Regions from separate parts of the Dickeya aquatica genome, predicted to be linked through region 4. Evidence: predicted binding sites of a transcription regulator. Region 4 holds the regulator's gene; each other region holds the start of a gene.

Region 1 (5,657 bases), 420 kb from region 4:
CCAGAATGCGGCTAAGCACCACTTCCCCCCAGTTGCCCTGAGTTTTATTATCGCCTTTCAAGGCGTTGGTGAGGTTGATAGCTTCCTGCGCCATGCGGGCGTTAAGCTGTTGCAGGTTACGAATCTCATGCGCCAGCGTATGCCGCTCGCGCGATTCCGCACCAAAACTCTCCTGCACCTGACGGCGAAAACCATCCAGTTGCTCGCGCAGCGGGGTCAGCAATTTCTCCATGCTCTGCTGATTTTGCCTATCCACCTTGTGACCATTCTGTTCAAAGATGCGATTGGCGAGGTTCTCAAACTGGGTGGATAAGCGTTGCTCGCTGTTCATCAACAACCGCTGTTTTTCTTCCGCCGCCAGCCGGGTTTCCTCAAGACGAATGGTGACTTCACGCAGCTCGGCTTCCTGCGCACCGTTCGCTTCGCGCAGCGTACGCAGTTCCTGATTAAGCTGAGTGCACTCTTCACGTAACTCCGCCAACTGGCGCAATTTTTCCTCACCGGCCGCGCGTTGCGCATGTAACGTGCGCAACTCCTGCGCCTGTTGCTCGAGCCGCTGTTGCTGTTGCTGGCTGGCCTTTTGCGTTTCAGCCAGCGACTGACGCGCCAGCGCCAGCGCCTGCTGCTGCAACTGCAATTCGGTGTCATGGCGTGCCTGGCGCTGCTGTTGCAGCAAGCTTGTCATCAGCCACCCCAGCAATAACCCCACCACACCGCCGCCTACACCATAAAACAAGGAGATATCCACACTCCCCCACATTGCTGATTACTGTTTGCGCCAAGGTAAAGTGAGACTGTATATCTGTCCAGAGGTGATCTGAAAAATCCGCCGTGAGAACCGCTTGCGAATGAAGGAAATGCGAGCCACCTTCAGAAACCCGGCGAGAGAAAAAACAAAACCGGCCAAGTGGCCGGTTTCTGAAGGTGGGTAACGCGTAGTTTAGGCCAGGCTTTGTTTGGCAACAGTGATAGCCTGAGCCACCTGCTGAGGCGACACGCCACCCTGGGCGGCACGTTTTTCCAGACAGGATTGCAGCGACAGCGCCGGATAAACATCGTCTGCGATAACCGCGCTAAACTGTTTAAGCTCGGCCAGCGACAGCGCTTCCAGCGCTTTGCCCTGACGAATCGCCTCTACCACCGCTTCACCGACGATATGGTGCGCTTCGCGGAATGGCACGCCCTTGGCAACCAGATAATCCGCCAGTTCGGTCGAATTCGCATACCCTTGCTCGGCCGCTTCCTGGCAACGCGGGCGTTTAACCTGAATACCTTCGAGCACCAGTGCTGCCATCAGCAGGCAGTCGTGCCAGGTGTCCAGCGCGTCAAACAGCCCTTCTTTGTCTTCCTGCATATCCTTGTTATAGGCCAGCGGCAGGCCTTTTAGCGTCACCAGCATACCAGCCAGCGCGCCCTGTACACGGCCGCACTTACCGCGGATCAGCTCCAGCGCATCCGGGTTTTTCTTCTGCGGCATCAGCGACGAGCCGGAAGTCACACGGTCAGACAACTCAACAAACGCGGCCTCACCACTGTTAAAGAAAATCAGATCTTCAGCAAAGCGCGACAGGTGCACCATGCCGATAGAGGCATCAGACAGCAGTTCCAGTACGTGATCGCGGTCAGAGACCGTATCCAGACTGTTGCGGGTAGCAGAGGCAAACCCCAGCCAACCGGCTAACTGCTCGCGATCAATCGGATACGCGGTGCCCGCCAGCGCGCCGCAGCCCAGCGGGCTGACATCCAGACGCTTAAGCGTGTCTTCCAGGCGGCTTTCATCGCGCGCCAGCATTTCGTGATAGGCCAGGCACCAGTGGGCAAACGTCACCGGCTGGGCGCGTTGCAAGTGGGTGTAACCGGGCATCACCGCATCCTGATTGGCTTCGGCGGTAGCGACCAAGGCCGCACGCAGATGACGAATCGCCTGCGCCAGCTCACTCACCTGCGCCTTGCACCACAGTTTCAGGTCAGTCGCTACCTGATCGTTACGGCTGCGTCCGGTATGCAGTTTCTTACCCAGATTGCCGACTTTCTCGATCAGTTTCTGCTCAACCCAGCTGTGAATATCTTCCGCATCGCTTTGCAGAATCGCCTCAGGGTCGGCCTGCACTTCTGTCAACAGCACATTGAGTGCCTGCTCCAGTTGCTGCTGTTCCTGAGCGCTCAGTACGTTCACCGTCACCAGCGCTTTAGACCAGCCAATGGAACCGATGATGTCCTGCTCCGCCAGACGGTAATCAAACCGCAGTGAATCGTTGAACTGTTTAAAACGCCGATCGGCTGCCTGCGTGAACCGCCCGCCCCACAAAGCCATAACTACACTCCCGGTCTCTCTGATAAAGGCGGGCCGACTCCTGTCAAACCCACCGTTGAACTGCTTGCGTTTCACCGGCGGCTTACGCCGGAAGAAAGCGTGATGAAGACTGGCCGATTACGCCAGAATACGGGTGCCGATAGACTCGCCATTAAACAGCGCGGGTAACTGCTCGGCATGTCGCCAGCTGGCGATATCCACCGGACGGCCCAGTGCGCGCGCGGCATCCAGCGCCGCGTTCACTTTCACAATCATGCCATCGGTAATAATGCCCTGAGCAATCAGATCTTCTGCTTTACCGGCGGTCATTTCCGCAATGCGCTGGCCTTTGCCGTCCAGAATGCCGCTGACATCGGACAACAAAATCAAATCCGCGCCCAGCGTCTGCGCCAGTGCGGTAGCCGCCTGGTCGGCATTGACGTTCATCAGCTCACCGCCAACAGTAATGCCGATAGAGCTGATAACCGGCAGATAACCCGCGCCCAGCAGGGTGTTAAGCAACGCCGGAGAACCCACTTCGGCTTTACCGACATGGCCCAGTTCGTCATTCAGCTGTGTCACCACCGTGCTGCCGCCGTCGGCCAGGCTCAGGCCCACGGCGTTGATGCCGTGACGAATCGCCCAGGCCAGCAGCGTTTTGTTAGCTGAACCCGCCAGTGCGCCGGTAATGATGTCGATTTGATCGGCGGGCGTCACACGCAGGCCGTTTTTCTTCACCACCGGTAGCGACAGTTTCTTCATCAGGTCATCGACCAGACAACCGCCACCATGCACGATAACCAGCGGGCGTTGATGTTGTTGACGGTAAGCCACCAGCGCGGTGAACAGGCGCTCCAGCGCCTCTTCGCTATCGAGTAACACGCCACCTAATTTGATAATTAACGGATTCATCGGTCTTTGCGCCTCAGCAGGTCATCAGAGTAAGGATTGGGTTTCAGGGAAACCGAAGCGAATGTTCATGCACTGCACCGCCTGCGCCGCCGCACCTTTAAGCAGGTTATCTTCGGTGGCCACCACGATCAGGTGTTCGTCTTGCACCACGAAGCCGATATCGCAGAACGGCAGGCCGACAACGGATTTTAGTGCCGGGACGCCTTTCTCATATAAGCGCACCAGCGGTTTGTCGTGATAGGCGTTGTGATACGCCTGCGCCACATCTTGCGCGGTAATGCCCGGCTGAAGACGGCAAGTGATGGTGGCCAGAATGCCGCGCGGGAAATTGCCCAAATGCGGGGTGAAAATCACCGGAATACCGAGATGGGTGGCGATTTCCGGGTGGTGGCGATGATTAAAAATGCCATAAGGTTGCAGGCTGACCTCACAAAAACTGTTGGTCATGCTGGCCTTGCGCCCGGCACCGCTGACGCCGCTGGTGGCATCAATCACCGGCCACTGGTTCGGGTTGAGCAATCCGCCTTCTACCAGCGGCTTGAGCGCCAGTTGGGAGGCCGTCGGATAACAGCCCGGCACCGCTATCAACCGAGCCTGTTTTATCTTCGCTGCCTGCCATTCCGCCAGACCGTAGACTGCCTGTGCCAGCCAGTCGGTATGCTGGTGCTCGAAGCCGTAGTAACGGGTATAGAATTCAGGGTCTTGCACGCGATACGCGCCAGAAAGGTCAAACACCGTACAACCGGCGGCCAGAAACTGCGGCGCTAAATCGTGGCTCACTTTGTGGTCGGTTGCCAGAAACACCACATCAACGCCGTTGGCGGCTTCAGCCACATCGGTCAGCGGCTGTACCGGCAAATCGACAATGCCTTTAAGCTGAGGATGCAACTCGGAAATGCGTTTTCCTGCATCAACACTTTGCGCAGAAACCGCCAAAGCGGTTATGTTCATTTGTGGGTGACGGTTCAGGTACAAGGCCAGCTCAGCGCCGGTATAGCCACTTGCACCAACGATCAACGTATTCAGCATGAGTTCGGTATACCTTTATTGCCAGATAGGTGAAACAGGGAGCAGGCTCATCAGCGCAGCTACGCCGTGCACCCACAAAGCCAGAAGAAATGATTATGCGATAATCTCACCTCGCCGCACAGCTTATTGATTTCATTTCGCCTGGCATTATTGTATTTTTATTCACAATAACTGCATGAATATTGATACTATCCTAACCCAGAGGCTGTCAACAGTGAAGATGAATTTACCCCCTTTTATGGAGATCTACCGGGCATTGATCGCCACGCCGTCCATCAGCGCCACCGAGCGTGCGCTGGATCAAAGCAACGAAACCTTAATCAACCTGCTGGCAGGCTGGTTTAGCGATCTGGGGTTTCACGTTGATGTCGAGCCGGTGCCGGGCACGTTCAATAAATTCAACCTGCTGGCCCGGCTGGGCGAAGGCAACGGCGGGCTGCTGCTGGCCGGTCACACCGACACGGTGCCGTTCGACGACGGCCGCTGGACGCGCGACCCTTTTACTCTGACGGAGCATGACAACAAGCTCTACGGGCTCGGCACCGCCGACATGAAAGGCTTTTTCGCCTTTATTCTTGATGCGCTGCGCGATGTGGACGCCAGTAAGCTGACCAAGCCGCTGTACATTCTGGCCACCGCCGATGAAGAAACCACCATGGCCGGTGCAAAATATTTCTCTGAATCAACCGGCATTCGCCCGGATTGCGCGATTATCGGCGAACCGACCTCGCTGCAACCCATTCGCGCTCACAAGGGCCACATGTCGAACGTGGTACGTATTCAGGGCCAGTCCGGTCACTCCAGTGACCCGGCGCGCGGTGTTAACGCCATCGAATTGATGCACGAAGCCATTTCCGAGCTGATGGGGCTACGTAACACGCTCAAAAATCGCTATCACAACCCGGCCTTCCACATTCCCTACCCGACCATGAATTTCGGCCACATTCACGGTGGCGACGCCGCTAACCGCATTTGCGCCTGTTGCGACCTGCACATGGATATCCGCCCGCTGCCGGGTATGACGCTCAGCGATCTCAACGGCCTGCTGAGTGACGCGCTGGCCCCGGTCAGTGAGCGCTGGCCGGGCCGCCTGACCATCAGCGAACTGCATCCGCCGATCCCGGGTTACGAATGCCCGGCGGATCACCCTCTGGCACAAGCGGTAGAAAATCTGGCCGGCCAGCCGACCGATGTGGTGAATTACTGCACCGAAGCGCCATTCATCCAGCAGCTATGCCCAACGCTGGTGCTCGGCCCCGGCTCTATCAATCAGGCGCATCAGCCGGATGAGTTTATCGATATGTCGTTTATCAAACCGACGCGCACGTTAATTAGCCAACTGGTGCAGCATTTCTGCCAGTCATAAGCCGAACCCCAGCCCGGCATTGCGTGCCGGGCTGTCACTTTCCCCCGCGATATTCCC
Region 2 (5,657 bases), 180 kb from region 4:
GGATAACCCACACGTCCTGTCGGGGTGTCGTGCTCATACTGTTCAGTTCCGTCGTTAAACGTTCAGGGGGAGGCTATCAGGTAGTGCGCCTGATGCGGCGATGCCGCGCCAGATAGGCGAGTGACCCGCCTTGCTCACGACGTAAGCTTGCCAGACCTTCGTCGATATCAGAAAGTTCAGGCTCCATTCTTAACCTCAAATCGCATTATTGAACAATAGAAAAAAGATAGCCTTTCTCCCTTTTGGGCTATTTCGGGCTGGCGTATCACCGGTTGTGAATTCACATTGCCTTTTGCACGCGATGCCGTTATGAATAACGGGGTTTTTGGCCCGTGCGAGTCCCGGTATAATCCGTCGCACCGTTTTTTTGCGTATCAGCCTGATGTCATCAACAGCACCCGGGCTGATACAACACTGCTGCCAGGCAAGAGTGAGTAACATGACAACGTCTGCGTCCCCGTCTTTGCTGATCCGCCCCATTACCACAGCGGATAATGCGGCCATTGCGAGTGTCATCCGCCGGGTTTCCGCTGAATTTGGTCTGACTGCCGATAAAGGCTACACCGTTTCTGACCCCGATTTAGATCGGCTGTTTGAACTCTATAGCCGCCCCAACAGCGCCTATTGGGTAGTGGAGTGTGACGGTGAGGTGGTCGGTGGCGGCGGGCTGGCACCGTTGGCAGGCGGCGAGCCGGATGTGTGTGAATTACAAAAAATGTATTTTCTTCCAGAGGCCAGAGGCCAGGGTATCGCCCGTCGGTTGGCCGGGCAGGCGCTGGCGTTTGGTCGCGCCTGTGGCTTTGCCCGCTGCTATCTGGAAACAACCGCACACCTGACGCGCGCCGTCCGTTTGTATGAAACGCTGGGTTTTGTCCACATTCCTCACGCCATGGGCCACACCGGCCACGTTGATTGTGAGGTCAGAATGCTGAAAAACCTGCTCCGTTAATACACAGCCTCTTCAGGCGTGGTACACCCGCTCGCGGCAAAACATCACGACGGATAAAAAAAATCGCCCGGAAAACCGGGCGATGCGTCTTAGCAGGGCGTGTTAAAGGCACGATAACGGTATCAGTCATCAGCCAGTTGAACGATTAATGACGTTTACCGTCGTCATCCTCGTCATAGAAGTCTTCATCTTCACCTTCACCGAACTCGTCATCATCTTCACCGTTCGGATCTTCGAAGTAGGTACCCCAGCCGTCGTAATTAACACCGTGGCGTTCCGCCAGCGTTAACAACTGTTCGACTTGCTCGTCGATAAGCTCGGCATTCAACGCCACTTCGCTAATCGCATCACAGCACATCAGCACCACACCGTCTTCCATTTCCATCTCTTCGGCATCGGTGACTTCATAGCCCAGTTTAAACGCCTCTACCGCGACTTTTTCCAGTTCTTCAAACTTCCCAGCCGAGAAATGGTGCTCAATGGTGTAAAGCGCATCGGGATCGCTGCCATCTTCCAGCAACTCCTCAATGATTAAGCGGGTTTCTTCACGTTGTTCTTCCAGCAGTTCACGGTTTGCCATGTCTCAGTCCTCGTTAAAGCGGCAAAGATATGTTTATTTTCACACAGGCCGCTCGCGCTCTCCACCATAAAGTTTGAACACGGCACTTGAATTTGAATATTTACACATATAAAGTGAATTTTAATTCAACCAATAGCGTTGAGCCATATGGAGATAACCCGCATGAACCCGTTTTATAAACGTCATTTTTTACGGTTGATGGACTTTACACCGGCTGAAATCAACCAACTGCTGACGCTCGCTGCCACACTCAAAACGCATAAGAAAAGCGGCACCGAGCACCGCCACCTGCAAGGTAAAAACATCGCACTCATCTTCGAAAAAGATTCGACCCGTACTCGTTGCTCTTTCGAAGTTGCTGCATACGATCAAGGGGCGCAAGTCACCTACCTCGGCCCCAGCGGCAGCCAGATTGGTCATAAAGAGTCCATGAAAGACACTGCCCGTGTGCTGGGCCGCTTGTATGACGGTATTCAATACCGTGGCTACGGTCAGGAACGGGTGGAAACGCTGGCGGCGTTCTCCGGTGTGCCGGTGTGGAACGGGCTGACCAATGAATTCCACCCGACCCAGTTACTGGCGGATTTACTGACCATGCAAGAACACCTGCCGGGTAAATCGTTGTCCGATATGAAACTGGCTTACGTCGGCGATACCCGCAATAACATGGGTAACAGCATGCTGGAAGCGGCGGCGATAACCGGGTTGGATCTGCGCCTGATTTCCCCGAAAGCCTGCTGGCCGGATGCCGGTCTGGTGGCAGAATGTCAGGCAGCGGCGGCAAAAATCGGCAGCACGATTACGCTCACGGAAGATCTTGCCACCGGCGTCAAAGACGTGGATTTCATCTATACCGATGTGTGGGTGTCGATGGGCGAAGCCAAAGAGGTGTGGCAACAACGTATTGACCTGCTGCGCCCCTATCAGGTGAATAGGGCGATGATTGCCGCCACCAGCAACCCACAGGTGAAATTCCTGCACTGCCTGCCCGCCTTTCACGATGACCAGACCACGCTTGGCAAGCAAATGGCCCAGCAATATGGTTTGCATGATGGCATGGAAGTCACCAATGAGGTGTTTGAATCCGCCCACAGCATCGTGTTTGATCAGGCAGAAAACCGCATGCACACCATCAAGGCGGTGATGGTCGCCACACTCAGCCCACACGTTGAGGCATAACCACTGCGCCGACAGTCAAAGACACGCGCTGATGAATTTTATTCTTTTTTCATCAGCGCGCGGAGATCCGCCGGATAGACTCAGAGCTGTTCACCGTTAGAGGCAATCACCCGCTGATACCAGTAGAAGGATTTTTTCGGGCGACGGGCCAGCGTGCCGCTGCCGTCATCGTGTTTATCGACATGGATGAAACCGTAGCGTTTTGCCATCTCGCCGGTGGTAAACGACACCAGATCGATACAGCCCCACGGAGTGTACCCCAGCAGTTCCACGCCATCTTCCCACACTGCCGCTTTCATCGCTTCAATGTGTGAACGCAGGTAATCGATACGGTAATCATCCTGACAGACGCCGTTTTCATCTGGCTCATCCAGCGCGCCAAGTCCGTTTTCCACGATAAACAACGGTACTTCATAGCGCTCATACAAACTGAGCAACGCATAGCGCAGGCCGGTTGGGTCGATTTGCCAGCCCCAGTCACTCGCGGTTAAATGCGGGTTGGCTATCGAATGCTCAGAGCTGCCATCCATGCTGGCATCAATACGGTTGTGTACATCGTGTTTAACCACATTGGACATGTAGTAGCTAAAGCCGATGTAGTCCGCCTTGCCTTCACGCAGGATCTGCTCATCCTGTGGCTCCATGACTATCTCGTAGCCTTTGAGCGCCCACTCCCGTTTGGCGTAGGCTGGGTAGTGGCCACGTACCTGAACGTCGGTGAAATAGAAGCGATCGTGCATTGAACGGGCGGCCAGCATGACATCATCAGGATGGCAGGAGTACGGGTAATAGGGCACGAACGCACACATGCAGCCAACCTGGATATCCGGGTTGATGTCATGGGCCTGTTTAACGATTAACGCGCTGGCAACGAACTGATGATGCACCGCCTGATACATCGCCTGTTCCGGTTGCGCCTTTTGCGGGAATTTCACCCCGGAGCACATCCAGCCAAAAATCTCTGCCGAGACATTTTTCTGGTTGTTAATCTCATTAAACGTCATCCAGTATTTCACTTTGTGGCGATAGCGGGTAATCACCGTGGTCGCAAAATGCACAAAGCACTCCAGCGTTTTGCGGCTCATCCAGCCGTCATACTGCTGCGCCAGATGCAGCGGCATTTCGAAATGGCTCAATGTCAGCACCGGTTCAATGCCGTGTTTGAGCAGTTCGTCTATCAGGTCATCGTAAAACTTCAGCCCCGCTTCGCACGGCTGCGCGTCATCGCCGTTGGGGAAAATACGCGTCCAGGCGATGCTGGTGCGAAAACACTTAAAGCCCATTTGCGCAAACAGCGCGATATCGTCTTTATAACGGTGGTAGAAATCGATGGCCTCGTGGTTCGGATAGGATTCGCCGGGAATAACCCCATCAGTGATGCGCCGCAATTTGCCATGCGCGCCGGCGGTCAGCACATCCACGACGCTCACGCCTTTGCCGCCTTCATTCCAGCCGCCTTCAAGCTGATGGGCGGCTACCGCACCACCCCATAAAAACCCTACGGGTAATTGACTCATCTTTTTTCCTCTCACAGAAACTGAAACCGGTTTCAGAATACAAGAACACGTCATAACTGCAACCGGTTTCATTAAAAAGACAGGATAAAATATCAGCAGTGCGGCACGAGCAACGACAGCACCCATCGCTATTTCAACACAAGGCGTATAACGAGGAGGCAGGGAGAAGGACACAGACTTCTCCCTGCTGAGGGCAGGCGCTTAACACGCCAAAACGATCAGATAACTAGCGCAGCATCAATCTTCACCACGGCTTTACGCACATGGGCAGGTTCTCCCACGGCGCACAGCGGTTTGTGCACTTCACCCGGGAAGAACACCACAAAATCACCGCTATTGAGTACGAACTGTTTTTCCTGCTCGCCTGCGGCCAGAAACGCGATGTCTTTATCCGCCAGCCAGTCTACATCCGGTTTACCGGCAGGCAGGCTGCTGAAGGTCATGCCTTCTGTGCCATCCAGCACAATCTGGATGTCCAGATATTTAGCGTGGTATTCGGCGCGGCGTTTTTCAAACGGCTCGGTGCTATCATTAGAAATCAGCACAAACACGTTATTGCCATCGATATCGTGCTTACCCAGCGGGGTATCGGCATTGATGTGCTGCTTCACATACTCAATGGCTTCACGCAGTTTGGCAGGCAGATACGGCACCAGCGCCAGTTGGTTGACATTACCGGTAATCATCATCGCTCCTTATTAAAATGAAATAAAAAATGAAACAACGTTTTGCTTCCTTATACTCTTGTCCACCACAGGCCGCCAGCCGGTGAAAGCAAAAAAGTGATCCGACTTGCGCGCCAGTGTCGTGAACCCAACTTTTGGCATTCTTCGCCTCATCCTTTCCGGTGAAAAATCCTTTGCCGGTCAGGCCTGAGGCGATATCTGACAAAGCGCTATCCGCAACCGATTGCCAGCCACTAAAACACGGCACGTTTCTGCTTGAATTCACGTTCTCGGCGCGTATAATTCCCGACAATTTGCCGGGAGGAAACATGTTCAACACAACCGTTTTTGTGGGTGCCAAACCGCAACTGCCTGCTGGCAGCATGACGGCGTTTTTTCTTCCGTTGCCTGACAGATTCACAAAAAAAGCCCCTCGTTGAGGGGCTTTTTTTTGCCTGTCGCCAGCCGTGATACCGTTTGTTTACCGGGCCTAACCGAGGGGAGCATAGCCACATGGTCAATCCGCTATATAAAAGACACATCATCTCAATCAACGATCTCAGCCGGGACGATCTGGAACTGACGCTCAAAGTGGCCGCCAGCCTGAAAGCCAACCCGCAGCCGGAATTGCTCAAACATAAAGTGATCGCCAGTTGTTTCTTTGAAGCGTCCACGCGCACCCGTCTGTCGTTTGAAACCGCTATTCACCGGCTAGGGGCATCGGTCGTTGGCTTTGCTGACAGCAGCAACACCTCGCTTGGCAAAAA
Region 3 (5,657 bases), 1.8 Mb from region 4:
CATGGCCTGCCTCTGTACCAATCCCCTGATAGATATCAAAATGCTGCCCTTTTATTGCACCACCGACATCCAGCGCCACCATGAGACGCATCTCATACTTACCGGTGAACTTACCCTGATTATCCAACAACGGGACTTCAGCCAGTAATGTGGTGCCGGGTGGAATTAAGCTGCGATCGGAAGCAACAGACGCGCGAGCCACCAGCGGGACGGCACTGGCCCCTTTAACCGGCATTGACGCCATCGGTTTAAAAAACACAAACGACGGGTTTTGCTCCAATAATTCACGCACCGCCGCTTCGCTATGGCGCTCCGCCCATTGCCGAATCGCCTGCATCGACATCGCTTCCTTCGCCACCTCACCCCGGTCAATCAGCACCTTACCAATGCTGCGATAGGCATGGCCATTTTTGCCCGCATAGCCAAAAAAGGTCAGCGGGCTGCCATCACCAAAATCGACGTAGCCACTGCCCTGCACTTCCATCATGAAGTTATCCATCAGCGAGTTCGTCCAGGCGATCGCCAACTGGCTACTTAATGCACCCGCATAAATAGAGGCTCGGTCTGGCAAACGGCGGTTTTTCCCGGCAGAAGGCATCGCATACAGCGGAAAGCGGAACTCCCCCTGAGGCGTGTGGCGCGCCTGCACCACCGGAGTGTAGTAGCCGGTGAACTGGACATTGCCAAAATTGTCTACCCCTTCCATTTGCCAGGCATTCAAGCCAAAACTGCGACAGCTGACGCGTATCCCCCCGGATTGCAGCCAGTTCGCAATGGACTGAAACACCGCACTATTTCGGGAGTAAAGTCCCGGCGAGGCAGACTGGATTCGACTAACCTGCTGCATAAAATCGCCGCCATTTGCCGGTGAACCGCTGGCATTCGGCGTATTGACCCACTCAAACGGTTGATCAAGACGTCCATCCTTGTATTGCTGACCACGATCGCCGGGCCGAGTCTGACAGCCGGCCAGTATCGCGATAACCACACCGGTCAGCACGTATTTCCCCCACCATCCTTTCATTTTTTGCGCGCTCTCTTTTACTGACTGAATAACAGCATCACTGACGAACAGCCCTGCTGGATAACCTCATTTTCATGACGCGAAACGATAGCAAACGGGCCAGGAGAATAAAACGCGCCAGCATAAAACCACACATATTCGTTCTAAAAACCACCACTCAGGCGATGTTTTCGCCAGTTAAGGTAAAAACGACAACTATTTGCAAAAAGGAGTTGCATCAAAATGAACGCGGAGTATAGTGCGCATCCACGGACGCGGGGTGGAGCAGCCTGGTAGCTCGTCGGGCTCATAACCCGAAGGTCGTCGGTTCAAATCCGGCCCCCGCAACCAATTGATGTTTAAGCATCAAAGAAAGTTAAGCATCAAGAAGAAGAGAGACGGACGCGGGGTGGAGCAGCCTGGTAGCTCGTCGGGCTCATAACCCGAAGGTCGTCGGTTCAAATCCGGCCCCCGCAACCAATCAATGTCTCAAACAAGAGAACACCCTGACGGGTGTTTTTTTATGCCTGCCTTTTCAGTTTTCACCCTCGGTACCGTTTATCCCATTGTTCATTTAGCGAACCTGTGCGGCAAAATAGGCTTTAATCCCTTCCAGAATCGATTGCGCCACCTGCGTCTGAAAATGTGTGGTACGCAGCTTGCGCTCCTCTTCCAGATTGCTGATAAACGCCGTTTCGACCAACACCGAGGGAATATCTGGTGCCTTTAGCACCGCAAACCCGGCCTGATCGACACGATTTTTATGCAGACGATTCACCCCGCCTAACCGATGCAGAATTTCGTTGCCAAACTTCAGGCTGTCATTAATCGTCACCGTTTGCACCATATCGAACATGGTGCTGTCAAGATACCTGTCGCCGCTGAGACTCACACCGCCAATCAAATCAGATTCGTTTTGCGTTTGTGCCAGATAGCGCGCCGCCGAGCTGGTCGCCCCTTTTTTCGATAACGCAAAAACCGAAGACCCCCGCGCAGCGCGATCGCTAAAGGCATCGGCGTGAATGGAGACAAACAGATCGGCCCGCTGTTTACGGGCTTTCGCAACCCGGACATTGAGCGGAATGAACACGTCCTCATTACGAGTCATGTAGGCTTTCATATTGGGTTCGCGCTCGATTAGCGCCTTCAGACGACGGGCGATTTGTAACACCACATCTTTTTCCCGGGTACGATTTTTCCCTATCGCACCGGGGTCTTCTCCGCCATGCCCTGGGTCAAGCATGATAACCAGCGGCCGCTCACGTCCGGCTCGCCCGGTTTTGGGCGTTTCAGGCGGCAGGGTTCGCTCCAGTTCGCCTTTGTTGTAATCCTCAAGCAGTGCCAGCAGCGGGTCTTCTGCATTATCGTAACGCCCGGATACCGGATAGAGATCCAGCACCAGGCGGTGACGAAACCCGGCCACCGGCGTCAGCGTAAACAATCTCGGCTCAACCTGCTGGCGTAATTCCAGTACCAGTCGCACCGTGTTCTGATCAAACTGCCCGACACGCGCGGCTTTAATAAAAGGATCGGTACGCGCAAACTGGCGGCTCGCACTCTTCAGGGCGCTATTGAGCGCAACATTCTCAATATCCACCACCAGACGAGGCGGATTATCCAGCACGAACTGGCGATAGCTGAGCGGCAGATTTGACTCCAGCGTCATACGGGTATAAGCAGAAGAGGGCCATACGCGTACGGCGATAACCTGGGACGAAGCCGCCAGCCCGACGCCACTGAGACTCAGTAGCCAGGTGGCAGCCGCGCCCTGTAATAATTGGCGACGACTGAGTCGAGGCATTGGATAAGACATGAAACTCCACTAATGGCTAATAAAATCAGGCAGATTAGATAAAGCGAAAAAAACTTTAACCAATCCCGCCCTGACTGTCATGCAAAAATCATCGTTCAGCGTTTTACTGTTCGGGAAGGTGCAAACCATACAGGCCATCAGACGGGAAAGTTATCGCTTGCCTTTTGGTTTGGTAAGAATAAAAATACGAAAATATCGAATAAAAATTCAAAGAGGGCTCGCAGTGAAGGAACGTAGTACAGAACTGGTTCAAGGCTTCCGCCACTCAGTTCCTTACATCAATGCACATCGTGGTAAAACCTTTGTCATCATGCTGGGCGGCGAAGCAATTGAGCATGAAAATTTTGCCAATATCGTCAATGACATCGGGCTGTTGCACAGTCTGGGTATCAAACTGGTGGTGGTCTATGGTGCCAGACCGCAGATTGATGCCAATTTGATGGCACACAACTACGAGCCCCGCTACCACAAGCATACCCGGGTCACAGACAGCACCACGCTGGAACTGGTGAAACAGGCCGCCGGCATGCTGCAACTGGATATTACGGCCCGTCTGTCAATGAGCCTGCTCAACACGCCCTTGCAGGGAGCACACATTAACGTGGTCAGCGGCAATTTTATTATTGCCCAGCCGCTTGGCGTCGATGATGGCGTGGACTACTGCCACAGCGGCCGTATTCGCCGCATTGATGAAGATGCGCTGCAACGCCAGCTTGACAGTGGTGCCATCGTGTTGCTTGGCCCGGTCGCGGTTTCGGTTACCGGAGAAAGCTTTAACCTCACCTCGGAAGAAGTCGCCACCCAGTTGGCCATCAAACTGAAAGCCGAGAAAATGATTGGCTTTTGTGCCTCACAAGGGGTGACAAACGAAGAAGGCGTGATTGTCTCGGAATTACTGCCTGATGAAGCCCAGCAGCGCCTTCAGGTGCTGGAGGAAGCCGGTGATTACAACTCTGAAATCGTGCGCTTCCTGCGCGGTGCGGTAAAAGCCTGCCGCAGCGGTGTGCGTCGCAGCCATCTGATTAGTTATCAGGAAGATGGCGCGTTACTGCAAGAATTGTTCTCCCGGGATGGTATCGGCACGCAAATCGTTATGGAAAGCGCAGAACAGGTGCGCCGCGCCACCATTAATGATATCGGCGGTATTCTGGAGTTAATTCGTCCGCTGGAACAGCAAGGTATTTTGGTGCGCCGTTCGCGTGAACAACTGGAAATGGAGATAGACAAATTCACCGTGGTGGTGAGAGACAACCTGACCATTGCCTGTGCTGCACTCTACCCGTTTCCGGAAGAGAGTATTGGTGAGATGGCTTGCGTTGCCGTGCACCCGGAGTACCGCAACTCCTCACGCGGCGACCAACTGCTCCATCATGTCTCGGCTCAAGCCCGTCAGCAGGGGTTACAACGGCTATTCGTACTGACCACCCACAGTATTCACTGGTTTCAGGAGCGCGGTTTCAAGCCTGTCGAGGTAGAGATGCTGCCCAAGCGTAAGCAAGAGCTGTATAACTATCAACGCCGCTCCAAAATTCTGGTCACCGACCTGTAATTCTCCGACCTGAAATCTTTCTCCCTACCCCGCGAGGCTCCTGGCCTCACGGGGTTTATCTGGCTAATGGCTGGTGGTAAGCGCAGTGCAATCCCCCCCTGAGCCAAACCACCCGTCACACCGCGATTACGGTGAGGCCGTTGTGACCCGATTCGTTAACCCCAGTGTCTGCTGTAAGGCTGAGGTAGAGGTGTATGGCTGCCACTGCTCGGGTCTGGCATAGTCGGCTTTTTCATGCGCACTACCAGAAATCTGTGACAACAACGCTAACCCCTGCGGTTGTAAAGCCTGCCGGAAGAAGCCCAGCAACTGGGGTGCAGAGATAGACGCTATCTGGCCTATCAGTTGTTGTCGGGTATCAAAATCGACGTTTTCCCGCTCCAAATCACCGCGCAGCCGCGCCGCCTCTTCATCCAGCGTCTGCGGAGGGTGGCTCAGAGTGTTAATAAGCCCTTGTTTATTTTGAGTAAAATCAGACTCACTCATCGTTTCCAGCCGCTGTTGTGCTTTGGCAAAAAAATCCTGATAGCGCTGATAGAGATAAGCCGGTTGCTGGCTGTTACTTTGCAACAGAAAACCGATCCCCCATTGCTTATCAAGCGAAACCGGCGTAGCAAAAACCGCATAACCAAGCTGTTCATCCGTGCGCAGTTGCGTATAAAACCAGGGATGCACGATTTGCCCCAGTAATTTACTGTACGCCGCACTTTGAATCTCGCTATACCCCACGGGAATATATACCGCCGCCAGCGCCGAATCCGTGCCGGTTACGCGCTGTTCAAGCAAGGCGCGCTGCGGTTTATTGACCGTGACTGACTCGCCATGCCACCACTGTGTACCACTACACCCTAACTGCTCGCGCAGACGATACGACAAGCTGACCACATCGGCCTGCGCCACATTCCCGACCACCAACATCTCCGGCGTAGCCTGCTGTAGTAATGCATTACGGTATGCCACCAATTCAGGCACCGTAATCGCTTGCAGTAACTTACGACGCTCGCTGCGCTCGCTATAAGGCACCACCGACAACCCTCGCAGCGGAAACATCGCCTGCTCGTAAGCTTTCGCTTTGTCTGCCGCGTCCAGTTGTTCGGCATACCATGACTTTGCCTGCTGGAGTTGCTCTGGTGTCGGAGTAAAGCTGGCATATTGTTGCACCATCGACATCAGCAACGCCGGTAAATGCTGGGTATAACCGCTCGCAGTCATCACTAACCCATCATTACTGCCGGTAGAAAAACTGATGCCCCCGACCGATGCCTGATAGCTCAGGGCATCTAACGCAACCC
Region 4 (5,657 bases):
ACCTAATCAGATCCATTTGGAAATTAATTTGGAAATATTAAGGAAATTGGTGCTATATTATTTCCAAATAATGGTTTGTGGTTAGCGAAACCATTCACCATTAGCTGTTAGTTATACCATTAATACGCTGTCGTCTTAATAGCAATAAGGGAAGGATTATGAATTCAAGGAAAAATGACTGGCATTCCGCCGATATTATTGCGGCCTTAAGAAAGAAGGGGACAACACTTGCCGCTGTCTCGCGCGCTGCCGGACTCAGTTCTTCCACACTAGCTAATGCGCTATCACGCCCATGGCCAAAGGGTGAATGGTTGATTGCTAATGCATTAGGCATTCATCCATCAGAAATATGGCCCAGTCGTTATTACGACCCTGAGACTCAAGAACTGCTTGATAGAAAGAAGTTGATCCGTCCCTCTGCCGAATAACAGCCTGCAAAAACAGAGGCCGGAGAGTGTTCTCCGGCCTCATTTACATATTGCTTAATTGTCTGATTAACAATCACTTATTGACGAATTCTTCGCCCAGTACAATATCTTGCTTCAGCGTATCCAGCATGCTTACCAAAGCCTGCTGTTCAAACGCACTCAATGTACCGATGTCTTTGCGTTCAGCAACGCCCTCTTTACCCAGCAACAGGGGTTGTGCGAAGAAGCGCGCATATTTGCCATCACCTTCAACGTAAGCACATTCAACCACACCGCTTTCGCCCTGTAGCGCACGCACCAAAGACAAGCCAAAGCGCGCCGCAGCCTGCCCCATGGACAAGGTTGCCGAGCCACCACCGGCTTTTGCTTCCACAACTTCAGTACCCGCATTCTGAATGCGTTTGGTCAAATCAGCGACTTCCTGCTCAGTGAAGCTTACACCGGGGATCTGAGACAACAAAGGCAGAATAGTCACGCCAGAGTGCCCACCGATAACCGGCACCTCAATATCCTGCGGTAACTTACCTTTCAATTCGGCAACGAAAGTATTGGAGCGAATGATATCCAGCGTGGTAACACCAAACAGTTTGTTTTTGTCATAGACACCCGCTTGTTTTAACACCTCCGCTGCGATAGCTACAGTGGTATTCACCGGATTAGTAATGACGCCGATGCAGGCTTTAGGACAAGTACGGGCAATCTGGGACACCAGATTACGCACAATCCCGGCATTAACGTTAAACAGATCGGAACGATCCATCCCCGGTTTACGGGCAACACCCGCAGACATCAGCACAACGTCTGCACCTTCCAGGGCGGGAGTGGCGTCTTCACCACAAAAACCTTTGATTTTGACATCTGTAGGGATATGGCTCAGGTCAACAGCGACACCGGGCGTAACAGGGGCAATATCATAAAGAGAGAGCTCTGAACCTGAAGGAAGCTGGGTTTTAAGGAGAAGAGCAAGGGCTTGACCAATACCGCCTGCGGCTCCGAGAACTGCTACTTTCATCCTAAACTCCTTTATTATGTTAAGTAAAAATTACCGTGGATGCGTTTGATTAAAAACGTTTATGCTCGCGCAAGTGGCCTGATTACAGACCGGTTTTTAGGGTGGCACTGCACAGATACGCAGCAACAACGTACGCTGTGGTGCATAATAGACTAACCATCTGTCTGATTTCTCAAAGGTAATTAAATTAACAGATGATTATGCGCCGCCCTGGCATAAGCCCACGACTGATTTAACGGGTGCGTTACATTACACCGACCATCAGCCTCCAAACAACATCATTTTGATAACATTTATTTTACTTTTATGTGACTGAGGCCACATTTTTTGACACCACGGCAAAGTAAAGCCGTAGAAAGCGTAAAGGTCGCTACACGTTTTCAACAATTCGCTTCTGTAGTCGTTCTTATTGCATAAAAATTCATTCATCTGCATAATGATTGCATGACTCCTTTTCCCAGGACGGTACGCCATGCGTCACTCCAATAAACAAGAAGATCTGGTTAAGGCGTTTAAGGCGCTGTTAAAAGAAGAGAAATTCAGCTCGCAAAGCGAAATTGTGCAGGCATTACAGGATGATGGTTTTGAGAATATTAATCAGTCCAAAGTCTCCCGCATGCTGACCAAATTCGGTGCAGTGCGCACCCGCAATGCAAAAATGGAAATGGTCTACTGTCTGCCTGCTGAACTGGGTGTTCCCACCACAACCAGCCCGCTGAAGAACCTGGTGCTGGATGTGGATTATAACGATGCGGTGGTTGTGATTCACACCAGCCCAGGGGCTGCGCAGTTGATTGCACGCCTGCTGGATTCACTGGGAAAATCAGAAGGGATCCTCGGGACCATTGCCGGAGACGACACCATTTTTACGACGCCTGCTCGCGGCTTTAGCGTTAAACAGCTCTATGAGGCTATTCTGGTGTTATTCGAACAAGAGCTGTAAGCCCGAGCCATGCACAACCCCATCATTTATGCATGGGTTGCGCCCACGGACAGCGGGCGCAAATGCGCGCATACGCACACTACAACGCTGGCAGCTCAGCCAATGGCCAGCGCGGACGTACGTTAATCCCCAGTTCATCGCGTGAGCCTTGAGCCAGCCTTACAGCGCCTGCGTAAGCAATCATCGCGCCGTTATCGGTACAGAATGCCGGGCGTGCATAAAACACCTCGCCGCCACGTTTAGTCATGAACTCAGCCAAACGCTGGCGCAGTGTGCGGTTCGCACTCACACCACCGGCAATCACCAGCCGCTGGTACCCGGTTTCATCCAGTGCACGTCGGCATTTAATCGCCAGCGTATCGACAACGGCGTCTTCAAACGCGCAGGCAATGTCAGCCTGCGTTTGCGCATCTCCACCCTTCTCTCGAATGGTGTTTGCGGCAAACGTCTTCAGACCGGAAAAGCTGAAATCAAGCCCGGGACGATCGGTCATCGGGCGAGGAAAGACAAAACGCCCAGCGACACCCTGTTGCGCCATTTTGGATAACAACGGCCCGCCGGGATAATCCAGCCCCAGCAGTTTAGCGGTTTTATCAAACGCTTCGCCTGCCGCATCATCAATCGACTCGCCAAGCAACCGATATTCTCCCACACCGGTTACGCTGATAAGTTGTGTATGACCACCAGATACCAACAGCGCCACGAACGGAAACGCAGGTGGGTTATCTTCCAGCATCGGTGCCAGCAAATGCCCTTCCATATGGTGCACCGGTATCGCAGGAACATTCCAGGCAAACGCCAGCGCCCGGCCGATGGTTGCCCCCACCAATAACGCGCCCACAAGGCCCGGCCCGGCGGTATACGCCACTGCGTCAATATCCACAGATTGCAGGCCCGCTTCTTTCAGCGCCGCCTGAATTAACGGCACCGTTTTTCGCACATGATCGCGGGAAGCCAGCTCAGGCACCACGCCGCCATAATCGGCATGCAACTTTATCTGGCTGTAAAGTTGATTCGCCAGTAATCCGGCCTGAGTGTCATAAATGGCGACCCCGGTTTCATCACAGGATGTTTCAATACCCAATACGCGCATGGCTGTTTTCACTCTCACTTCATTACTGCGACCAGCGTTGGCCACAGACTTTAGGCTGTGCGCAGTCTACCATAAGCCAACACACAGACGAGCAAACCGGCATCGCACGTTTTATGATCGCCGATAGACTTTACAAACTGGCCTGGGTTGCAGTAGAATTCCGCACCATTTTGAAAAGGCTGGCACAAGGCCAGCGGCAAACCGAATTTACTGAGGTGAGAGGCACATGCCGGTAATTAAAGTCCGTGAAAACGAGCCGTTCGACGTTGCTTTGCGTCGTTTCAAGCGTTCCTGTGAGAAAGCAGGTGTATTAGCTGAAGTTCGTCGTCGTGAGTTCTATGAAAAACCAACGACTGAACGTAAGCGCGCTAAAGCTTCTGCTGTGAAACGTCACGCCAAGAAGCTGGCTCGAGAAAACGCACGCCGCACTCGTCTGTATTAATTTTCAGGAGGCCCGGCCTCCATCGCGTGATTAATCCGCAGACTTAGCAGTTGCATACGAAGGCCGTGCTTTCCGAAAGGAATGCGCGGCTTATTGTCGTTTTACAAGCTTATAGATATAAGGGGCTTATGGCTGGACGTATTCCCCGCGTATTCATTAATGACCTGCTGGCACGCACTGACATCGTTGACCTTATCGATGCACGCGTCAAACTAAAAAAGCAGGGCAAAAATTATCACGCGTGTTGCCCGTTCCACCACGAAAAAACCCCGTCGTTCACCGTCAACGGTGATAAGCAGTTCTACCACTGTTTTGGTTGCGGAGCCCACGGCAACGCCATCGACTTCCTGATGAACTATGATCGTCTGGAGTTCGTTGAGAGCATCGAAGAGCTGGCGGCGATGCATGGTCTGGATGTGCCTTATGAAGCAGGCAACGGCCCCACTCAGCTAGAACGCCATCAACGCCAAAGTTTGTATGAGTTGATGGAACAATTAAGTGCTTTTTACCAACATACCTTAAATCAACCTGTCGGTGCGCCCGCCAGAGACTATCTGGCAAGACGGGGATTAAGCGATGATATTATCCGGCAGTTCGCTATTGGCTGTACGCCCCCTGGATGGGATAACGCCTTAAAGCGTTTTGGGCGCGACAGCGATAACCGGGCCACCTTGACTGATGCCGGCATGCTGGTCACTAATGACAATGGCCGGACTTACGACCGTTTTCGCGATCGGGTGATGTTTCCCATCCGTGATAAGCGTGGCCGTGTTATTGCGTTTGGCGGACGAGTCATGGGAGATGGCACGCCCAAGTATCTGAACTCACCGGAAACTGAGGTTTTTCATAAAGGCCGTCAATTGTATGGCCTGTATGAAGCCCAGCAGCGTCATCCAACGTTAAAACGGCTGCTGGTAGTAGAAGGCTATATGGATGTGGTTGCTCTGGCCCAGTTTGGCATTGATTATGCCGTCGCTTCGCTTGGCACATCGACCACCGCGGATCACATCCAGTTACTGTTTCGCGCCACCGATAAAGTGGTGTGCTGTTATGACGGTGACCGTGCCGGACGTGATGCGGCCTGGCGGGCACTGGAAACCGCACTCCCCTATCTGGATGACGGCAGGCAACTGCACTTTATGTTCCTGCCAGACGGCGAAGACCCGGATACACTGGTGCGTAAGGAAGGCCACACGGTCTTTGAGCAACGAATCGAACAGGCGATGCCGCTGTCAGCATTCCTATTCGATTCTCTGCTGCAACAGGTTGATATGAGCACGCCTGACGGACGTACCAAGCTCAGCACGCTGGCGCTGCCCCTGATAAGTCAGGTACCAGGTGAAACATTGCGCTTATACTTACGCCAGCAGCTTGGCAACAAATTGGGGTTACTGGACGACAGCCAGTTAGACCGCCTGTTACCCAAACAACAGGAATCCGCGTCGTCCTACCAGCCGCCACGGCTAAAAGTCACAACTATGCGTATACTGATAGGACTTTTAGTGCAAAATCCACGGCTGTCTAAAGAGGTGCCGGAACTGGCGCTCGATGGTGTGGATGAGAGCAAAGTGCCTGGGTTAACGCTCTTTTTAGACATCGTGAACATCTGTAATGAGAGTCCGGGGATGAATATGGGGTTGCTGCTGGAAAAATATCGCGAGAGTCATTATCGCAAGCAGCTTGAAACTCTCGCGTCCTGGGACCATATGATTGAAGAGGACGAGCTCGAAGAAAAATTC

The links. Region 4 encodes ArgR, which controls arginine synthesis, uptake and breakdown. Its sites were predicted from a motif close to ANTGAATAAAAATACANT; they were not measured.
Region 1: a site for ArgR is predicted at 4,384-4,401, ahead of argC (N-acetyl-gamma-glutamyl-phosphate reductase). Genes of this name have one in related genera too.
Region 2: a site for ArgR is predicted at 1,642-1,659, ahead of argF (ornithine carbamoyltransferase). Genes of this name have one in related genera too.
Region 3: a site for ArgR is predicted at 3,011-3,028, ahead of argA (amino-acid N-acetyltransferase). Genes of this name have one in related genera too.

The regions. Positions count from the first base shown of each region.
Region 1 covers NZ_LT615367.1:254,642-260,298, reverse strand. The annotation lists gene rmuC (DNA recombination protein RmuC) at 1-748, opposite strand, end outside; gene argH (argininosuccinate lyase) at 941-2,314, opposite strand; gene argB (acetylglutamate kinase) at 2,432-3,205, opposite strand; gene argC (N-acetyl-gamma-glutamyl-phosphate reductase) at 3,230-4,234, opposite strand; gene argE (acetylornithine deacetylase) at 4,449-5,600, shown strand.
Region 2 covers NZ_LT615367.1:493,086-498,742, reverse strand. The annotation lists gene DAQ1742_RS02265 (GNAT family N-acetyltransferase) at 1-37, opposite strand, end outside; gene DAQ1742_RS02260 (GNAT family N-acetyltransferase) at 440-949, shown strand; gene rraB (ribonuclease E inhibitor RraB) at 1,095-1,529, opposite strand; gene argF (ornithine carbamoyltransferase) at 1,692-2,708, shown strand; gene DAQ1742_RS02245 (6-phospho-beta-glucosidase) at 2,789-4,225, opposite strand; gene DAQ1742_RS02240 (YhcH/YjgK/YiaL family protein) at 4,444-4,911, opposite strand; gene DAQ1742_RS02235 (hypothetical protein) at 4,898-5,311, opposite strand; partial or broken gene pyrB (aspartate carbamoyltransferase) at 5,404-5,657, shown strand, end outside.
Region 3 covers NZ_LT615367.1:3,337,553-3,343,209, forward strand. The annotation lists gene mltA (murein transglycosylase A) at 1-1,024, opposite strand, end outside; tRNA gene DAQ1742_RS15215 (tRNA-Met) at 1,278-1,354, shown strand; tRNA gene DAQ1742_RS15220 (tRNA-Met) at 1,407-1,483, shown strand; gene amiC (N-acetylmuramoyl-L-alanine amidase AmiC) at 1,578-2,816, opposite strand; gene argA (amino-acid N-acetyltransferase) at 3,040-4,365, shown strand; gene ptrA (pitrilysin) at 4,492-5,657, opposite strand, start outside.
Region 4 covers NZ_LT615367.1:675,173-680,829, reverse strand. The annotation lists gene DAQ1742_RS03095 (helix-turn-helix domain-containing protein) at 159-428, shown strand; gene mdh (malate dehydrogenase) at 502-1,440, opposite strand; gene argR (transcriptional regulator ArgR) at 1,913-2,383, shown strand; gene tsaD (tRNA (adenosine(37)-N6)-threonylcarbamoyltransferase complex transferase subunit TsaD) at 2,463-3,476, opposite strand; gene rpsU (30S ribosomal protein S21) at 3,703-3,918, shown strand; gene dnaG (DNA primase) at 4,047-5,657, shown strand, end outside.